Regions from separate parts of the Streptomyces sp. NPDC048337 genome, predicted to be linked through region 1. Evidence: riboswitches for the same ligand, from Rfam matches in the RefSeq annotation. Region 1 holds a riboswitch; each other region holds the start of a gene.
The links. Region 1 has a riboswitch for cobalamin ahead of ACGFYU_RS09585 (ABC transporter substrate-binding protein). Riboswitches for the same ligand answer to the same signal wherever they lie in the genome.

Region 1 (4,188 bases):
CCTCGACCACCGTCTGCAGCAAGCGCAACTGCATCGCCTCCGGCGTATCGGCCGTGATCCGTGAGGCCGATGGTTGTACTCTGCGCAGCCCGCCCTTGACCTGCGATGAGCGGCAGGGAGCAGACAAACCGGGAGTTTCCTTACGCTTCGGACCATACCCAAGTCCGACATCTAGCTTTCGGATGTTTCCGCAGGTCAGTCCCCCTGATCCCTTCGGGTGCGTCTTGCCGGCGTGAAAACATGGCTGCGGCGCCTGCCCGCCGATGCCGGTAGCTCGTTGGGACGTTGAGCCCGTAGGTCAGTCTGGTGCCGGGGCCGCAGAGGGGCCACGCACTGTTGCCATCGAGCACGTCGGTCAGATTCTCGCTCCCCCCGCGGCCCCTTGGGCAGGCGTCGGCCCGTACGGACCAATACCGGGGTCAGCCGAGATACGGCCGGAAGGGATAGTAGGGCGATCTCGAGAGGCTGACTTGCCCCGCGTGCATGGCTGTTGCGGAGGTTGCGCGTGGTGGGGCGGGATATGTTGATCTGGGCCAGTTCATAGCCCCGGGTTTCCGTCATTCGCGCACGACAACCTGTACGGGCGCCCGCCCCCGGTACCCCGAGGGGCGGACGCCCTGCCGCTCCGGCCCTCAGGCGAGGGGGTTGCGGGCGGATTTGGAGCCCTCGGAGCAGGGGTCGGTGCCCCACTCCTCGTTGCAGATGATGAGTGCGATGTTGGCGATGTTGTAGCCGTCCGAGAGGCTCAGGCCATTGTGCGGCGTCCCGCTCCCGTTGCAGCCGTTGTAGTCGTAGCGGAGCGTCGAGGTTGTCCAGTACTGACCGTTCGTCCGGTAGACCTTGAACTTCGCGTACACCGGGTTGGCATTGCACTTGGTGTCGCGGACGGTGAGGTTAATGTTGGACAGGCTGCCCGGGCCTGCCCACGTCCACGAGGCGCTCGCCGTGCCGTATCCGCTGGTCACCGAGGCGGATCCGGTAGCGGCGTGGGCGGTGCCTGGAAGCGCGAGGACGACCGCGGCGGCGGCCGCGGCGGTCGGCAGGGCATGACGGATGCGCATCGTTCCCCCTGGTCGGTCGCTGATGACGGGCCGAACCTAGCGCCCCGTCCCGGCAGAACGACAGGCTCCATAGCAAAGCCCCAGGTCAGCGACCTGGGGCTTGTTTGTTGTCTAGACCTATTGGGTGCCATGCGCGCCACGAGCTCGCTGAGGCAGAGCTCCGGGCGGGCTCCCCCGAGCCCGACGACCACGCGCTGTGGCCGGTCGCACAGTTGTGGGTCTGGCGGGGCTGCGGCCGGTTCTGCGATGCTTCCGTCCGACAAGCGACGGCGGAACGAGGAAGCCGGTGAGATTCCGGCACGGTACCGCCACTGTGTAGGGGGAGCGACTCCACCCATGGCCACCGCCCCATCCGGGGGTGGGAAGGCCGGAGAAGCCGTGATCCCGAGTCAGGAGACTCACGCCGTCGCACCTCGATGTACGGGGCGGATTTCCCCAGGAGAGGCGGTGGCACCCGTGTGCCTGCGTATGTGCGGTGGCGGCTTCACGCTGCCCGCGGTTCTTCGGAGCCGGCCTGCCCGGGTTGATTCCTGCGCCCGTTCCCTCAGGTTCTGACGACCCCCTCCCCCAGCGGGTTCCTTCCCGTACGCCCGCATCACGTGCCCTGCGTACCAGTGCTGCGCACTGCCCATGAACGTCACCAGGAGTCACCTTGTCCGTACGATCCGCCATGCCCAGTCGCCGTCAGGCAGCCGTGGTGGCCTTCCTCGCCGCCGCCCTCACGCTCACCGCGTGCGGCAGCGACGCCGGCCCGCCCGCCGACGCCAAGGCCCAGGCCGCCGGGGAGGGTTGCATCAAGGACTTCGACCCGGCCAAGGACTACTTCCCGGTCAAGTCGACGGTGGAGCACGCCAAGAACTTCACGCTCCGGTACGAGAAGAGCTACCAGGTGCTCACCGTCAACGAGCCCTTCCCCAAGGGGAAGCCCGAGTCGTACGTCCTGGTCAAGTGCGGTGCGCCAAAGCCGGAGTTGACCGGTGAGCTGGCGTCCGCGCAGCAGGTCACGGTTCCGGTCAAGAGCCTGTACTCCGCCTCCACCACCCACCTGCCGCTGCTCACCGAGACCGGCGCCCTCGACGTGCTGACGGGGGTGGCGAGCACCGCGACCATCTCCTCCGCCCAGGTGATCGAGCGGGTGAAGGCAGGGAAGGTCACCGAGTACGCCAAGGACCGTACGCTCAACGCCGAGACGGTCATCGGCGCCAAGCCGGATGTACTGATGACCCAGGGCACCGACGACCCGCAGTACCCGAAGCTGCGCCAGGCCGGAATCGCCGTCGTCGCCAACGCCGAGTGGCTGGAGGCCAGTCCGCTCGGCCGCGCCGAGTGGGTCAAGGCGATGGCCGCGCTCACCGGGGCGGAGCAGCGAGCCGGCGAGGTCTTCGACACCATCGAGACCGACTACCGGAAGGTCGCCGAGAAGGGCGCACAGGCGGTAAAGGAGGGCAAGGCCGTCGAAATCCTGCCCGGCACGATGTATCAGGGCACCTGGTACATGCCCGCCGGCGGCAGCTACGCCGCCCAGCTGATCAAGGACGCGGGCGGCACCTACCCCTGGGCCGGCGAGGCGGGCACCGGCAACCTGCAGCTGAACTTCGAGGCCGTGTACGCCAAGGGCGGCGAGGCCCCGGTCTGGATCGCCGACCAGAAGTGGAAGTCCACCGCCGACGCGGTGAAGGCGGACAACCGGTACGGGCAGTTGAAGGCTCTCTCCGGCGGTGCGGTCTGGACGAACACCAAGGCGCTCGGCTCCGGCGGCGGCAACGACTACTTCGAGCGCGGCGTGCTGCGCCCTGACCTGGTCCTCGCCGACCTCTTCGCGCTGATGCACCCGGACCAGGCGAAGGACCACACGTTCACCTTCTACCAGCCGGTGCCGAAGGCGTGACGACGCACACGGCAACCGCGCCGACCGCCGTCCCGGATGCCCCCGACGCCCCGCGGCCGCTGCGGGCGGGGCGGCGGCGCCTCGCCGTCGTCCTCGCCCTCGCGGCCGGTACCGCCACGCTGTTCGTCCTCACCATCGCGACCGGCTCCCACCCGGTGCCGGTCGCGGAGGTGGTGCGGATCCTGTTCGGCGGCACCGCCGAGGACCCGCGATGGACGGTGATCGTCGAGCAGGTGCGGCTGCCGCGCGCGCTGACCGCCGCCGCCGTCGGTGCCGCCCTGGCGGTGGCGGGCGCACAGATGCAGACCTTGTTCCGCAACGCGCTGGCCGACCCGTTCTCCCTCGGGGTGAGTTCGGGCGCGAGCATGGGCGTCGCCGCCGTGGTGGTCGGCACCGGCGGGGTGGCCGGAAGCTTCACCGGAAACCTCGCCGGACTGGGGCGTGGGGGCGTCGTCCTGGCCGCCTCGCTCGGCGCCGCCGCCGTGCTGGCCCTCGTACTGCTGCTCTCGCGATGGGTCCAGTCGGCCGTCACCCTGCTCGTCATCGGTGTCATGATCGGGTCGGCGGCCACCGCCGTGGTCGGCGTGATGCTCGTCTACGCCCGTCCCGAACGCGCCCAGCAGTTCGTCATGTGGGGCCTGGGCAGCTTCAGCGCCACGACCTGGCCCGACCTCCAGGTCATGCTGCCCGTCATCGGTGCCGGCCTGCTGACCGCGCTGCTGACCGCGAAACGCCTCAACGCCCTGCTGCTCGGCGAGGACTACGCCCGCACCATGGGGCTGAACGTGCGGCGCAGCCGCGATCTGGCCCTGCTCGGCACGTCGCTGCTGGCGGGCGCGGCGACCGCGTTCTGCGGCCCCGTCGCCTTCCTGGGCCTCGCGGTGCCGCATCTGACGCGGGTGGCGCTGGGGACCTCGGACCACCGGGCGCTCATCCCGGCGTCCATGCTCGCCGGGGCCTTCCTCGCGCTGGCGTGCGCGCTGCTGAGCCAGCCGCCCGGCACGGATTCCGTGCTGCCGCTCAACGCCATCACCTCACTGTTCGGCGCCCCCGTCGTCATCGCGTTCCTGATCCGCAGCCGTCGCGGCGTACAAGGAGTGGCCTCGTGACCGACACGATGACCGGACCCGTCACGGACACGGCCGACCGACCGGACCGGACCGGCGGCCTGGTCACCCAGGGGCTCGCCGTCGGCTACCGCACCCGGTCGCCGCGCCGCCGCGGCACGGGGCGTGCCGT
Region 2 (4,188 bases), on a different contig from region 1:
CCAACGGGGCCTTCGCACATGGGGTTGCGCACACCTGCCCGGCACTCGCCCCGGGTCGGCGGCGCCGCGATACCGGGGGCCGGGGGGTGCAACCGACGAGGGGTGCCCGATATCTCTATAATTGACCCATTTGTCCCCGCCTCTTCAGAATCGAGGGGACGTCATGATCCATCCGCGCCTGCACCGGCTCACCGCCGTGACCTCCGGGGTGCTGCTCGCCGCCGGGCTCTCCCTCGTAGCTCCGGCCTCGGCCACGACGGCCGCCGCCGGTCGCGCACCGGCCCAGACCCAGACGCCGCTCGTCGTCAATGCCCGCTGGGGCGGGCACCCCACCTACGACCGGCTCGTCATCGACCTCAAGGGGGGCCTCCCCTCGGTCACCGTCACTCCCGTCTCCCACCTGGTCTACGACGGGTCCGGCAAGCCCGTCCCGCTGGCCGGGAAGTTCTTCCTGCAGATCCGGCTGAACCCCGCCGCCGCGCACGACGACGCGGGGCACAGCGTCTACAAGGGGCCCAAGCTCCAGAAGATCTTCCTCCCCCAGCTCAAGGGCCTCGCCCTGACCGGCGACTTCGAGGGGTACGTCACCTTCGGCGCCGCCTTCGCCACGAATCCGTACTACCGCACCTTCACGCTGCACTCGCCCGACCGGTTCGTCGTGGACTTCGCGCACACCAACCGGTGCTAGCGGTGCTCGGGATTGGGGAAGTCGAAACGGCAGCCGGCGTCCCACAGTGAGCGCTGGTTGCCGTGCGCCGGAATCCCGCCCGCCCGCTTGAGGAGGGCGGCCAGGTGCATCAGGTTCCAGGACATGAAGGTGGTGTTCCGGTTGGTGAAGTCGTTCTCGGGGCCGCCCGAGCCCGGGTCGAGGTAGGAGGGCCCGGGTCCGGCCTCGCCGATCCAGCCCGCGTCGGCCTGCGGCGGGATCGCGTAGCCGAGGTGCTGGAGGCTGTAGAGGATGTTCATGGCGCAGTGTTTGACGCCGTCCTCGTTGCCGGTGATCAGCGCACCGCCGACGCGTCCGTAATAGGCGTACTGGCCCTGCTCGTTCAGGAGCGAGGAGCAGGCGTAGAGCCGCTCGATGACCTGCTTCATCACCGAGCTGTTGTCGCCCAGCCAGATCGGGCCGCACAGCACGAGGATGTCGGCGTCCATGATCTGGCTGTAGAGCACCGGCCACTGGTCGCTCTCCCAGCCGTGGTCGGTCATGTCCGGCCAGACGCCCGTCGCGATGTCGTGGTCGACGGCCCGGATGAGCGAGGTCCGGACGCCGGCCGACTCCATGACGGCGCGGCTCTTGTCGATCAGGCCCTCGGTGTTGCTGGTCTCGGGCGAGCGCTTGAGCGTGCAGTTCACGTAGACGGCGGTCAGGTCCGGGTACGAGTAGTCGGCTGCCACCCCTTCACACTGGGCGGATCGGGCCGGCGCCGCCACCGGAGCGCACCCATCCGGGACATCCGGGATAGGGTCAGTGGGCCTTGGTGTTCGGGAAACCGGTGGGAAACCGGTGCGGCCCTCGCCACTGTGATCGGGAAGTCCGGCTCCACTCTCCCCCAGACTCCGTCCGGGAGGTGCCCCCAGCGGGAAGCCACTGGGCCCGCGCGGGAGACCGCACGGCCCGGGAAGGCGGAGCCCGGGCATCAGTACCCGTGAGCCAGGAGACCGGCCGGGGCGCGCTGTCCATCCACGAGGTGCTGGAGAGGTCTTCCCCACACATGCACATAGCCGAGGGCTTCCTGCCCCCCTTGCACGCGGTCGCCTGGGGCGCCGCGTCCGCCCCCTTCGTCGTACACGGTGTCCGCGCCCTGAGCCGCGAGGTGAAGGCCAATCCGGAGAGCACCCTGCTGCTCGGGGCGTCCGGAGCGTTCACCTTCGTCCTGTCCGCGCTGAAGATCCCCTCCGTGACGGGCAGTTGCTCGCACCCGACCGGCACCGGGCTCGGGGCCATCCTCTTCCGGCCACCGATCATGGCCGTGCTCGGCACGATCACCCTGCTCTTCCAGGCGCTGCTGCTGGCGCACGGCGGGCTGACCACCCTCGGCGCCAACGTCTTCTCCATGGCGATCGCCGGGCCGTGGGCGGGGTACGGCGTCTACCGGCTGCTGCGCGGCCTCGACGTGCCGCTGATGGTGACCGTGTTCTTCGGCGCCTTCTTCGCCGACCTGGTCACCTACTGCGTGACCTCGGTGCAGCTGGCGCTCGCCTTCCCGGACCCGGTGACGGGCTTCCTCGGCGCGCTCGGGAAGTTCGGCGGGATCTTCGCGGTCACCCAGCTCCCGCTCGCGGTGAGCGAGGGCCTGCTGACCGTGCTCGTGATGCGGCTGCTGATGCGGTCCAGCCGGTCGGACCTGGTCCGCCTCGGCGTCGCGAAGCTGAAGGAGGCGACGGCCCGATGAGCCGGAACGCGAAGATCAACACCCTGCTGCTGTTCCTGGTGGCGGCGCTGGCCGTACTCCCGCTCGCGCTGGGGCTCGGCGACGACAAGGAGGAGCCGTTCGCGGGCGCCGACGCGCAGGCGGAGGCGGCCATCACCGAGCTGAAGCCGGACTACGAGCCGTGGTTCTCGCCGCTGTACGAACCCCCGTCCGGGGAGATCGAGTCGGCGCTGTTCGCCCTCCAGGCGGCCCTGGGCGCGGGCGTGCTCGCGTACTACTTCGGCGTCCGCAAGGGCCGCCGCCAGGGGGCGGCGGCAGCGGAGGCCGCCTCGTCCGCGCCCGCCCCGGAGGCGTAGGGGTGCTGCCGATCGACGCGGCCGCGCACGGCAGCCGCTGGCGGCACCGGCACCCGCTGGAGAAGGCCCTGCTGGGGATCGGGCTGACGGTCACGGCGGTGTGCCTGCCGCCGTGGCCCGGCGGGCCGGTGGTCGCCGCCGCCACGCTCGCCGTGCTGCTCGGCCCCGCCGGGGTCACGGGGCGGCAGCTGTGGCGGGCCTTCCGGATCCCGCTCGGCTTCTGCTTCACGGGGGCGCTGCCGCTGCTGTTCGCCGTGGGCGGGCCCGACGGGCTCGTCGCACTGGCCCCCGACGGCCCCCGGCAGGCGGTGGAGCTGCTGCTGCGCACCTCCGCGGCCTCGCTCGGCGTGCTGCTGTTCGCTTTCACCACCCCGGTCTCCGACGTGCTGCCGCGGCTGGTCCGGGCGGGGGTGCCGGCCCCGGTGGTCGACGTGGCCCTGGTCATGTACCGCATCGGGTTCCTGCTGCTGGACTCCCTCGCCCGCGTCCGCCAGGCGCAGGCGGCCCGGCTGGGCACCACCGGCCGGGCGGCGGCGTGGCGTTCGCTGGCCGGGCTCGCGGCGACCTCTTTCGTACGGGCCTTCGACCGCGCGGCTCGGCTCCAGTCGGGCCTGGCCGGGCGCGGCTACGACGGCGCGCTGCGGGTGCTCGTACCGGAGTCCGCGCTGTCCTGGCGGTTCCTGGCCGCGTCGGCGGCGCTTCTGGCGGCCCTGGTGGCCGTGACCCTCGTACTGAAGGAGCTGTACCTGTGAGGCCGTTGGTGGAACTGGTGGGCGCGGGCTACGCGTACGAGGACGGGCCCGCCGTGCTGTCCGGGGTGGACTTCGGGATCGCCGAGGGCCGCGCGCTGGTGCTGCTGGGCCGCAACGGCAGCGGCAAGACCACCCTGATGCGGCTGCTGAGCGGGGGCCTGCGGCCGGGCTCGGGCGCGCTGCACCTCGACGGCGCGGCGGTGGCCCACGACCGGGCCGGCCTGACCCGGCTGCGGACCGCGGTCCAGCTGGTGGTCCAGGACCCGGACGACCAGCTGTTCGCGGCCTCGGTGGAGCAGGACGTGTCCTTCGGGCCGATGAACCTGGGCCTGCCGTTGCCGGAGGTCCACGAGCGCGTCGAGTCGGCCCTGGCCGCGCTGGACATCACGGCGCTGCGGGACCGGCCGACGCACCTGCTCTCCTACGGGCAGCGCAAGCGGGCGGCGATCGCGGGGGCGGTGGCGATGGCTCCGCGGGTGCTGATCCTGGACGAGCCGACGGCGGGGCTGGATCCGGACGGGCAGGAGCGGCTGCTGGACGCCCTCTCGGGCCTGCGTTCGGCGGGCACCACGGTGGTCATGGCCACCCACGACGTGGAGCTGGCGGTCCGCTGGGCCGACGACGCGGCGGTCCTCACCCCGGGCGGGATCCGCACGGGCCCGGCCGAGGTCCTCCTCTCGGACCCGGCCCTCCTGGCCGAGGCGG
Region 3 (4,188 bases), on a different contig from region 1:
TCCTGACGACGGTCGACGCGGGCACCCGCGTCGGGCGGTTCATGCTCCAGGACACCCTCGGCAACGTGCACAAGTCCTTCAAGAACGTCAGCTGGAAGCCGGGCGTCTGGCTGGCGAGCGCCATCGTCGTCGGCGGCTGGGGCTACTTCCTGTGGGTCGGCATCAAGGACCCGCTGGGCGGCATCAACCAGCTCTTCCCGCTGTTCGGCATCGCGAACCAGCTGCTCGCGGCCGTGGCCCTGGCCGTCTGCACCACGCTGCTGGTCAAGTCCGGCCGGCTGAAGTGGGCCTGGGTGACGGGCGTTCCGCTGGCGTGGGACGTGGCCGTCACGCTCACCGCGAGCTACCAGAAGATCTTCTCGGAGGACGTGAAGGTCGGCTTCTTCGCCCAGCGCGACAAGTACCAGAGCGGGATCGACGCGGGGAAGGTGCTGCCGCCCGCGAAGAACATGGACGACATGCACACCGTGGTCACCAACGCCACGGTGGACGGCGCGCTGTCCGCGCTGTTCGCGCTCCTGATCATCATCGTGCTGGCGGACGCGGCCCGGACCTGCTTCAAGGCCATCAGCAGCCCCGAGTCCGTGAAGCTCTCCGAGGTCCCGTGGACCGAGTCGAAGATCATCGCCCCGGCCGGGCTGATCCCGACCGCCGAGGAGCGGGCGGAGCTCGCCACGGCGGGCCTCGACTCGGGCGGCGGGCGCCCGAAGGAGCCGGTGGCCTGATGAGCGTGCGCAGCGCGCTGGCGCGGGCCCGGTACTACGTACGGGAGTTCTCGGGCGAGGCGGCGTACGACCGCTACGTCGCCCACGCCCGCTCCCACGACCCGGCCGCCGAGGTCCTGACCCGGCGCGCCTTCGAACGGGCCCGCACGGACTCGCGCGAGGCGGACCCCCGCGAGGGCTTCCGCTGCTGCTGAACACGTACGAAGGGCCCCGCCGTTCCCCGGCGGGGCCCTTCGGCGCGTGCGGGGTCAGCGCACCCAGTCCTTGAGGCGCTCGGTCTGGAGGGTGATGCCGACGGGGTCGGGAAGCTTGACCTCCCTGCCGAAGGGAACGGTGCGCACGGTCTCGTAGCGGCCGCCGTCCGGGTCGCTGTGGACGAGCACCTGGCACTTGAGCCGGTCGATGAGCAGGTAGACGGGGATGCCGGTCTCCGCATAAGCGCGCGGCTTCTCGACCCGGTCACGCTGCTCGGTGTCGGAGTCCCACGAGGTCACCTCGACGGCCATCAGGATCGGGCCCGGTTCCGCCCAGTCACCCTGCCCGACGAACGCGTCCTCGTGCGCCAGAACCCCGTCCGGAATCGCGCGGCCCTCCCGGTACTGTTCCGCCTTGATCCCCTGCCCTTGGTGCAGCCAGAAGTCCGGGTGGTGCTGCATACAGATCCGGGACAGCCACACGATGATCCGCCCGTGGTCCCCGTCTGGCATGGCCTTGCTCCTCAGCACCCCACCGATGAATTCCAGTCGCAGCCCCTCTTCCTCGCGGGCGGCTATGCGGGCCAGGTGCTCGAAGGACTCGGTCGACAGGTGGGGACGTTCGGTCATGACGCTCATGCCTCGCTCGCCTTCCTCGACGGTGCTGTCTCCGACGATAGCGCCGGGCACCGACAGGCGTCCGGCACACTCGACCGCATGGACATCGTGATCAGGGAAGCGCTGCCGGAGGAATACGAGGAGCTCGGGGAGATCACCGCGCGGGCCTACCTCGGGGACGGGCTGCTCACCTACGGCGAGGAGGACCCGTACCTCGCCCGGCTGCGGGACGTGGCCGGGCGGGCCGCCCACAGCGAGATACTCGTCGCCGCGCGCAGCGACGGCCGGCTGCTCGGCGGTGTGGCCTTCGCCCCGCCAGGCAGCGCGTACTGCGACATCGCCGGGGAGGGAGAGGCGGAGTTCCGGATGCTGGCCGTCGCCCGGGAGGGCCGCGGGCAGGGGGCCGGCGAGGCGCTCGTGCGGGCCTGCATCGACCGCGCCCGGGCCCTCGACGGCGTACGGCACCTCGTGCTGTCCACGTCGGACGACATGCCGGCCGCCCACCGGATCTACGAACGCCTCGGCTTCGTACGGACCCCCGCGCGGGACTGGGAGCCCTTCCCCGGCCTCACTCTGCTTACGTACGGTCTCGAACTGTAGCCGCGGCGACACAACATCTAGGGGGTCACACACGAGGCGGCCCCCACATGTATGCTCATGCTCGCTGTCGCCGCAGGGGAATCCGGTGTGAATCCGGAACTGTCCCGCAACGGTATGAAGTACACCCATCGGTGTACTCGCAAGTCCGAAGACCTGCCGACGGTGCGCCCGGCTCGACCGAACCGGGTGCCGATACGTCCGGGCCTCGCGGTTGGGCCGGTGGACGCCATGCGGTGTACGCGTACCTGCCACGCCCGCATGCGCCTCCCCGTGCCCTGCCCACCGACGCCGGGCCGAGCGAGGGAGAGCTCCCGCCGTGACCATCGCGCCTTCCGCACCGCGCGCCGAGTCCACTTCTGGCGACAACACCGAGGGCCCGGGGGCCACGCTGCTGCGTACCCTCACCGAGCTGACGGCCGACCTCCCCGACACCGACCCCGGCCGGGTGGCCGCCGCCGCGCTGCGCGGCCGCAGCTCCGCCGCCGACGAGGCCGAACTGCGCGGGCTGGCCACCGAGTCCGCCGCCGGCCTGATCTCCGAGGACCCGGCGTACTCCAAGCTCGCCGCCCGGCTGCTGACGCTGGCCGTGGCCGACGAGGCCGCGGGCCAGGGTGCCACCTCCTTCTCCACCTCCGTCGAGGTCGGCCACCGCGAGGGCCTCATCGCCGACCGCACGGCCGAGTTCGTACGGATCCACGCGAGCCGCCTCGACGCGCTGGTGGAGCACACCCTCGCCGAGGGCGCCGACGACCGCTTCGGCTTCTTCGGCCTGCGCACCCTGCACAGCCGCTACCTGCTGCGCCACCCGATCACCCGCCAGGTCATCGAGACCCCGCAGTACTTCATGCTGCGCGTGGCCTGCGGCCTCGCGGAGGACGAGAGCGTGCGCGCCGTCGAGGAAGTCGCCTCCCTCTACCGGCTGATGAGCCGCCTCGACTACCTGCCGTCCTCCCCCACGCTCTTCAACTCCGGCACCCGGCACCCGCAGATGTCCTCCTGCTACCTGCTGGACTCCCCGCTGGACGAGCTCGACTCGATCTACGACCGCTACCACCAGGTCGCCCGCCTCTCCAAGCACGCCGGCGGCATCGGCCTCTCGTACTCCCGCATCCGCGCCCGCGGTTCGCTGATCCGCGGTACGAACGGCCACTCCAACGGCATCGTGCCGTTCCTGAAGACCCTCGACGCCTCCGTCGCCGCCGTGAACCAGGGCGGCCGCCGCAAGGGCGCCGCCGCCGTCTACCTGGAGACCTGGCACGCGGACATCGAGGAGTTCCTGGAGCTCCGCGACAACACCGGCGAGGACCAGCGCCGCACGCACAACCTGAACCTCGCCCACTGGATCCCGGACGAGTTCATGCGCCGCGTGAACGCCGACGCCGACTGGTCGCTGTTCTCCCCGGCCGACGTCCCCGAGCTGGTCGACCTGTACGGCGCGGACTTCGACGCCGCCTACGTCAAGGCCGAGGCGGCCGGGCTCGCGAAGAAGACCATGCCGGCCCGCGACCTGTACGGCCGCATGATGCGCACCCTCGCGCAGACCGGCCAGGGCTGGATGACCTTCAAGGACGCCTCCAACCGGACCGCGAACCAGACCGCGCTGCCCGGCACGGTGGTCCACTCCTCCAACCTCTGCACCGAGATCATCGAGGTCACCAACGACGGCGAGACCGCCGTCTGCAACCTCGGCTCGGTCAACCTGGGCGCCTTCGTGGCCGACGGGGAGCTGGACTGGGAGCGCCTGGACGAGACCGTCCGCACGGCGGTCACCTTCCTCGACCGCGTCGTGGACATCAACTTCTACCCGACCGAGCAGGCCGGCCGCTCCAACGCCAAGTGGCGTCCGGTGGGCCTGGGCGCGATGGGCCTCCAGGACGTCTTCTTCAAGCTGCGGCTCCCCTTCGACTCCCCCGAGGCGAAGGCCCTGTCGACGAAGATCTCCGAGCGGATCATGCTGGCCGCGTACGAGGCCTCCTGCGACCTCGCCGAGCGCGGCGGCCCGCTCCCGGCCTGGGCCGAGACCCGCACCGCCCAGGGCGTACTGCACCCCG
Region 4 (4,188 bases), on a different contig from region 1:
CCGGGTCGTGGTAGATCGCGATCGGGTTCTCGCCGAAGCCGCGGGGCGGCTGGATGAGGATGAGGAGGTTCCCGCGGCGCAGGGCCGCCAGGACGATGTCGCCCTCGGGGTTTGATGAGTGGTCCACGAACATGGTGCCCGGGGCTTCGCCCCAGTGTTGCTCCACGCTCTCGCGGAGTTCGGCGGGGAGTTCGGCGAACCAGCGGCGGTAGTCGGCGGCCGGGATGCGGACCGGGTTGCGGGCCAGCTGCTCCTCGGTCAGCCAGTCCTGGTCGTGGCCTCCGGCCTCGATCAGGGCGCGGATCAGCTCGTCGCCGTCGCCTGAGACCAGGCCGGGGATGTCCGTGACGGGGCCGAAGTCGTAGCCCTCGGCGATGAGCGTGCGGAGCAGTTCCACCGCGCTGGCCGGGGTGTCGAGGCCGACCGCATTGCCGATACGGGAGTGCTTGGTGGGGTACGCGGAGAGGACGAGGGCGATTCGCTTGTCGCGGCGTTCGATGTGGCGCAGGCGGGCGTGGCGTACGGCGATACCGGCGACCCGGGCGGCCCGCTCGGGGTCGGCCACGTAGGCGGGCAGGCCGTCCTCGTCGAGCTCCTTGAAGGAGAACGGGACGGTGATCAGACGGCCGTCGAACTCGGGCACGGCGACCTGGGTGGCGGCGTCGAGGGGGGACAGGCCCTCGTCGTTCTCCTCCCAGGTGGAGCGGGAGCCGGTCAGGCAGAGGGCCTGGAGGATCGGCACGCCGAGCGCGGCGAGGGCGCCCGCGTCCCAGGACTCGTCGTCCCCGCCGGCGGAGGCGGTGGCGGGGCGGGTGCCGCCGGCCGCGAGGACGGTGGTGACGACGGCGTCGACCCCGTCGAGGGCGGCGAGCAGCTCCGGCTCCGGGGTGCGGAGGGAGGAGACGTAGAGGGGGAGCGCCTGCGCGCCCTTGGCCTCGATGGCCTCGGACAGGGCGTGCACGAAGGCGGTGTTGCCGCTCATCTGGTGCGCGCGGTAGTAGAGCACGGCGACGGTCGGGCTGCCGTCCGCCGGACGCGTGGTCCGCGCGGTGCGGTCCAGGGGGCCCCAGGTGGGGGCGGCGGCGGGGGGCTCGAAGCCGTGGCCGGTGAGGAGGACCGTGTCCGAGAGGAAGCGGGCCAGCTGGTCGAGGTTGGCGGGGCCGCCGTGCGCGAGGTAGCCGTGCGCCTCGGCGGCGATGCCGATGGGGACCGTGGAGGCCTCCATCAGCTGGGCGTCCGGGGCCTGTTCGCCGGTCAGGACCACGACCGGGCGGGTCTGGCCGGGGGCGAGGAGCAGGTCGAGGCCCTCCTGCCAGGCGCGGAGGCCGCCGAGGAGGCGTACGACGACCAGGTCGACTCCGTCGAGGAGGCCGGGGAGGTCGTCGAGGGGAAGGCGGGAGGGGTTCGCGAACCGGTACGGGACGGGGCCGTCCGCCGTGTTCGCCGCGCGGGCGCTGAGCAGATCGGTGTCGGACGTCGACAGCAGCAGGATCATGCGGCGGCAGGCCTTCCTCGGGGTTTCCGCGCCCCGGGCAGTGAGGACAGCGGGAGTTCCTGACTCACCCTTCGGCCGTTGGCTGCCGGGTTCACAGTGGCGGGACCGCGCCGGAATCGCACCGGGCTTCCTCCCATGTCGCCGTCCTCGGCGACGGCGGGCCGTGTGGTCCGCCGGAAGGTCATCTTAGGGGGCCTTTTCCCTGGCCGGGAGTGGGGGTGGTGGCGTCGGGGCGCTCGCGCTGGCGTGGGCGGGTGGGTTCCGGGTGCCGTTGCGCTCGCGCTGGCGTTGGCGGGTTGATGTCGGGTGCCGTTGCGCTCGCGCTGGCGTTGGCGGGTTGATGTCGGGTGCGGCTCCGTTGCCGGGGCTCTGCCCCGGGCCCCGCGCCTCAAACGCCGGCGGGGCTGGGTGTGGGTGGTGTGGCTGGGTGGGTGCGGCTTACGGATCGGGGCTCTGCCCCGGGCCCCGCGCCTCGAACGCCGGCGGGGCTGGGTGTGGGTGGTGTGGTTGGGTGGGTGCGGGTTGTGGGGCGGGGTTCTTGGGGCGGCCACCGGCCGGGTGGGCCGGGGTCGGGGCCGGGGTGGGGTGTCGTCCGGGGCGGGCTTCGATGTTCGGCGCCTGCTCCGCGTGTGAGGTGTCGGGCGGCGGCGTGCGCCGAATTCATCTCGTTTTAGCCCCGGACGACACCCCACCCCGGCCCCGACCCCGGCGGGCGGGGTGGTGACGGACACAGGTCGGGGGAGGGGAATCGTGGGTATGCTCGCCGCCATGCCCCAGCCCCCTTCCGCCGCATCGCGGGACGAACCCGTCATACGGGAGCGCGGTGACGCCTGCCCCGGAGCGCTGCGTCTGCACGCGGCCGACGACGGGTACCTGGCGCGGGTCCGGATCCCCGGCGGGCTGCTCGACGCCGCGCAGGCGGCCGCGCTCGCCGAGGCCGCCGACCGGTTCGGGGACGGGTATCTGGAGCTCACCTCGCGCGGGAACGTGCAGTTGCGCGGGCTCGCCGATGGTTGTGGCGGCGGGCTGGCCGAACTGCTCGGCGCGGTTGGGCTGCTGCCCTGGCCGAGCCATGAGCGGATTCGGAACATCGTCGCCGGTCCGATGGTCGATCCCGCCTCGGTGCGTGCGCTGGACGCGGCGCTCTGTGCCGAGCCGAAGGCCGCCGCCCTGTCCGGCCGGTTCCTGTTCGCCGTCGACGACGGGCGCGGGGACGTGGCCGCCCTCGACCCCGACGTCACCCTGCTCGCGCAGCCCGGCGGCCGGGTGCTGGTCCGGCTCGGCTCGGCGCCGGACGCCGTCGAGGTGGCCGCCGCCGACGCCGCGCGGGCCGGGCTGGAGGCCGCCCTCCACTTCCTCGACGCCGCGGCCGCCGCCGGGACGCGGGCCTGGCGGGTCGATGAGTTGCCCCATGAACACTCCCTGGAGGGGAGCGAGTTCGCCGATCGGCTCGTGGCGCGCGGCATGCGTGCGCGGTACGTCGCCGACGCGCCCCGCCCGTACGCGGATCCGCCCGCGGCCGGTGTGCACGGGGACGCGCTCTGTGTCCTCATCCCCCTCGGCCGGCTGAGCACCGCCCAGTGGCGGGAACTGCCCGGCGAGCTGCGGATCACGCCCTGGCGCAGCATCCTCGTCACCGACACCACCGCCCGCCCCGCCGGGCTCGTCACCTCGCCCGACAGCCCCTGGGAGTCCGTCACCGCCTGCACCGGCCGCCCCGGCTGCGCCAAGTCCCTCGCCGACGTACGCGCCGACGCCCGGGCCGTCGCCGAGCGGGCGCGGGGGCCGCTGCCGGTGCACTGGTCCGGCTGCGAACGCCGCTGCGGGCATCCGCGCGGCACCGCCTGGGTGGACCTGGTGGCCACGCCCGACGGGTACCGGCTCGGCGCGGACCCGGTGGCACGCCATGAACTCGCCGCGGCCCTCGCCGCCGCCCGCAACCAACCCCCCGTGTCCGAACCCGCAGTGAAGAAATGAGCGAGTACACCGTGTTTGAGTACGAGAAGGACGGCGCCGCGATCTACCGCCAGTCCTTTGCCACGATCCGCGCCGAGGCGGACCTCTCCGGGCTGCCCGCCTCCGTCGCGCACGTCGCGGTGCGCATGATTCACGCCTGCGGGATGACCGACCTGCCCAAGGACCTCGGCTACACCCCGGACGTCGTGCTGCGCGCCCGCGCCGCGCTGCACGCCGGTGCGCCGATCCTGTGCGACGTGCAGATGGTCGCCAGCGGGGTCACCCGCAAGCGGCTGCCCGCCGGCAACGACGTGATCTGTACTCTGTCCGACCCGGCCGTGCCGGAGCTCGCCGCGAAGATGGGCACCACGCGCAGTGCCGCCGCCCTCGAAGTGTGGCGTGACCGGGGCCTGTTGGAGGGCTCGGTGATCGCCGTCGGCAACGCGCCGACCGCGCTCTTCCGGCTGCTGGAGATGATCGAGGAGGGTGCGCCGCGCCCGGCCGCCGTCATCGGCGTCCCCGTCGGCTTCATCGGCGCCGCCGAGTCCAAGGACGCCCTCGCCGAACACCCCTCGGCCCTCGACCACTTGATCGTGCGGGGCCGCCGCGGCGGCAGCGCCATCGCGGCCGCCGCCGTCAACGCGATCGCGAGCGAGGAAGAATGAGCACCGGAAAGCTGTACGGGGTCGGGCTCGGGCCCGGCGACCCCTCCCTGATGACCCTGCGCGCCGTCGAGG

Region 2: linked by a shared signal. The riboswitch ahead of ACGFYU_RS24455 (energy-coupling factor ABC transporter permease) and the one ahead of ACGFYU_RS09585 (ABC transporter substrate-binding protein) in region 1 are both predicted to bind cobalamin.
Region 3: linked by a shared signal. The riboswitch ahead of ACGFYU_RS25870 (ribonucleoside-diphosphate reductase subunit alpha) and the one ahead of ACGFYU_RS09585 (ABC transporter substrate-binding protein) in region 1 are both predicted to bind cobalamin.
Region 4: linked by a shared signal. The riboswitch ahead of cobN (cobaltochelatase subunit CobN) and the one ahead of ACGFYU_RS09585 (ABC transporter substrate-binding protein) in region 1 are both predicted to bind cobalamin.

The regions. Positions count from the first base shown of each region.
Region 1 covers NZ_JBICYR010000004.1:336,516-340,703, forward strand. The annotation lists partial or broken gene ACGFYU_RS09575 (slipin family protein) at 1-67, opposite strand, end outside; gene ACGFYU_RS09580 (hypothetical protein) at 633-1,061, opposite strand; cobalamin riboswitch at 1,297-1,482, shown strand; gene ACGFYU_RS09585 (ABC transporter substrate-binding protein) at 1,732-2,949, shown strand; gene ACGFYU_RS09590 (iron ABC transporter permease) at 2,946-4,058, shown strand; gene ACGFYU_RS09595 (ABC transporter ATP-binding protein) at 4,055-4,188, shown strand, end outside.
Region 2 covers NZ_JBICYR010000016.1:87,578-91,765, forward strand. The annotation lists gene ACGFYU_RS24445 (hypothetical protein) at 164-688, shown strand; gene ACGFYU_RS24450 (flavodoxin family protein) at 685-1,398, opposite strand; cobalamin riboswitch at 1,463-1,686, shown strand; gene ACGFYU_RS24455 (energy-coupling factor ABC transporter permease) at 1,716-2,396, shown strand; gene ACGFYU_RS24460 (energy-coupling factor ABC transporter substrate-binding protein) at 2,393-2,731, shown strand; gene cbiQ (cobalt ECF transporter T component CbiQ) at 2,734-3,483, shown strand; gene ACGFYU_RS24470 (ATP-binding cassette domain-containing protein) at 3,480-4,188, shown strand, end outside.
Region 3 covers NZ_JBICYR010000018.1:4,119-8,306, forward strand. The annotation lists gene ACGFYU_RS25850 (carbon starvation CstA family protein) at 1-725, shown strand, start outside; gene ACGFYU_RS25855 (CstA-like transporter-associated (seleno)protein) at 725-919, shown strand; gene ACGFYU_RS25860 (Uma2 family endonuclease) at 974-1,558, opposite strand; gene ACGFYU_RS25865 (GNAT family N-acetyltransferase) at 1,637-2,137, shown strand; cobalamin riboswitch at 2,182-2,313, shown strand; gene ACGFYU_RS25870 (ribonucleoside-diphosphate reductase subunit alpha) at 2,454-4,188, shown strand, end outside.
Region 4 covers NZ_JBICYR010000008.1:5,460-9,647, forward strand. The annotation lists gene cobN (cobaltochelatase subunit CobN) at 1-1,495, opposite strand, end outside; cobalamin riboswitch at 1,528-1,686, opposite strand; gene ACGFYU_RS15495 (cobalamin biosynthesis protein CobG) at 2,264-3,472, shown strand; gene ACGFYU_RS15500 (precorrin-8X methylmutase) at 3,469-4,116, shown strand; gene ACGFYU_RS15505 (precorrin-2 C(20)-methyltransferase) at 4,113-4,188, shown strand, end outside.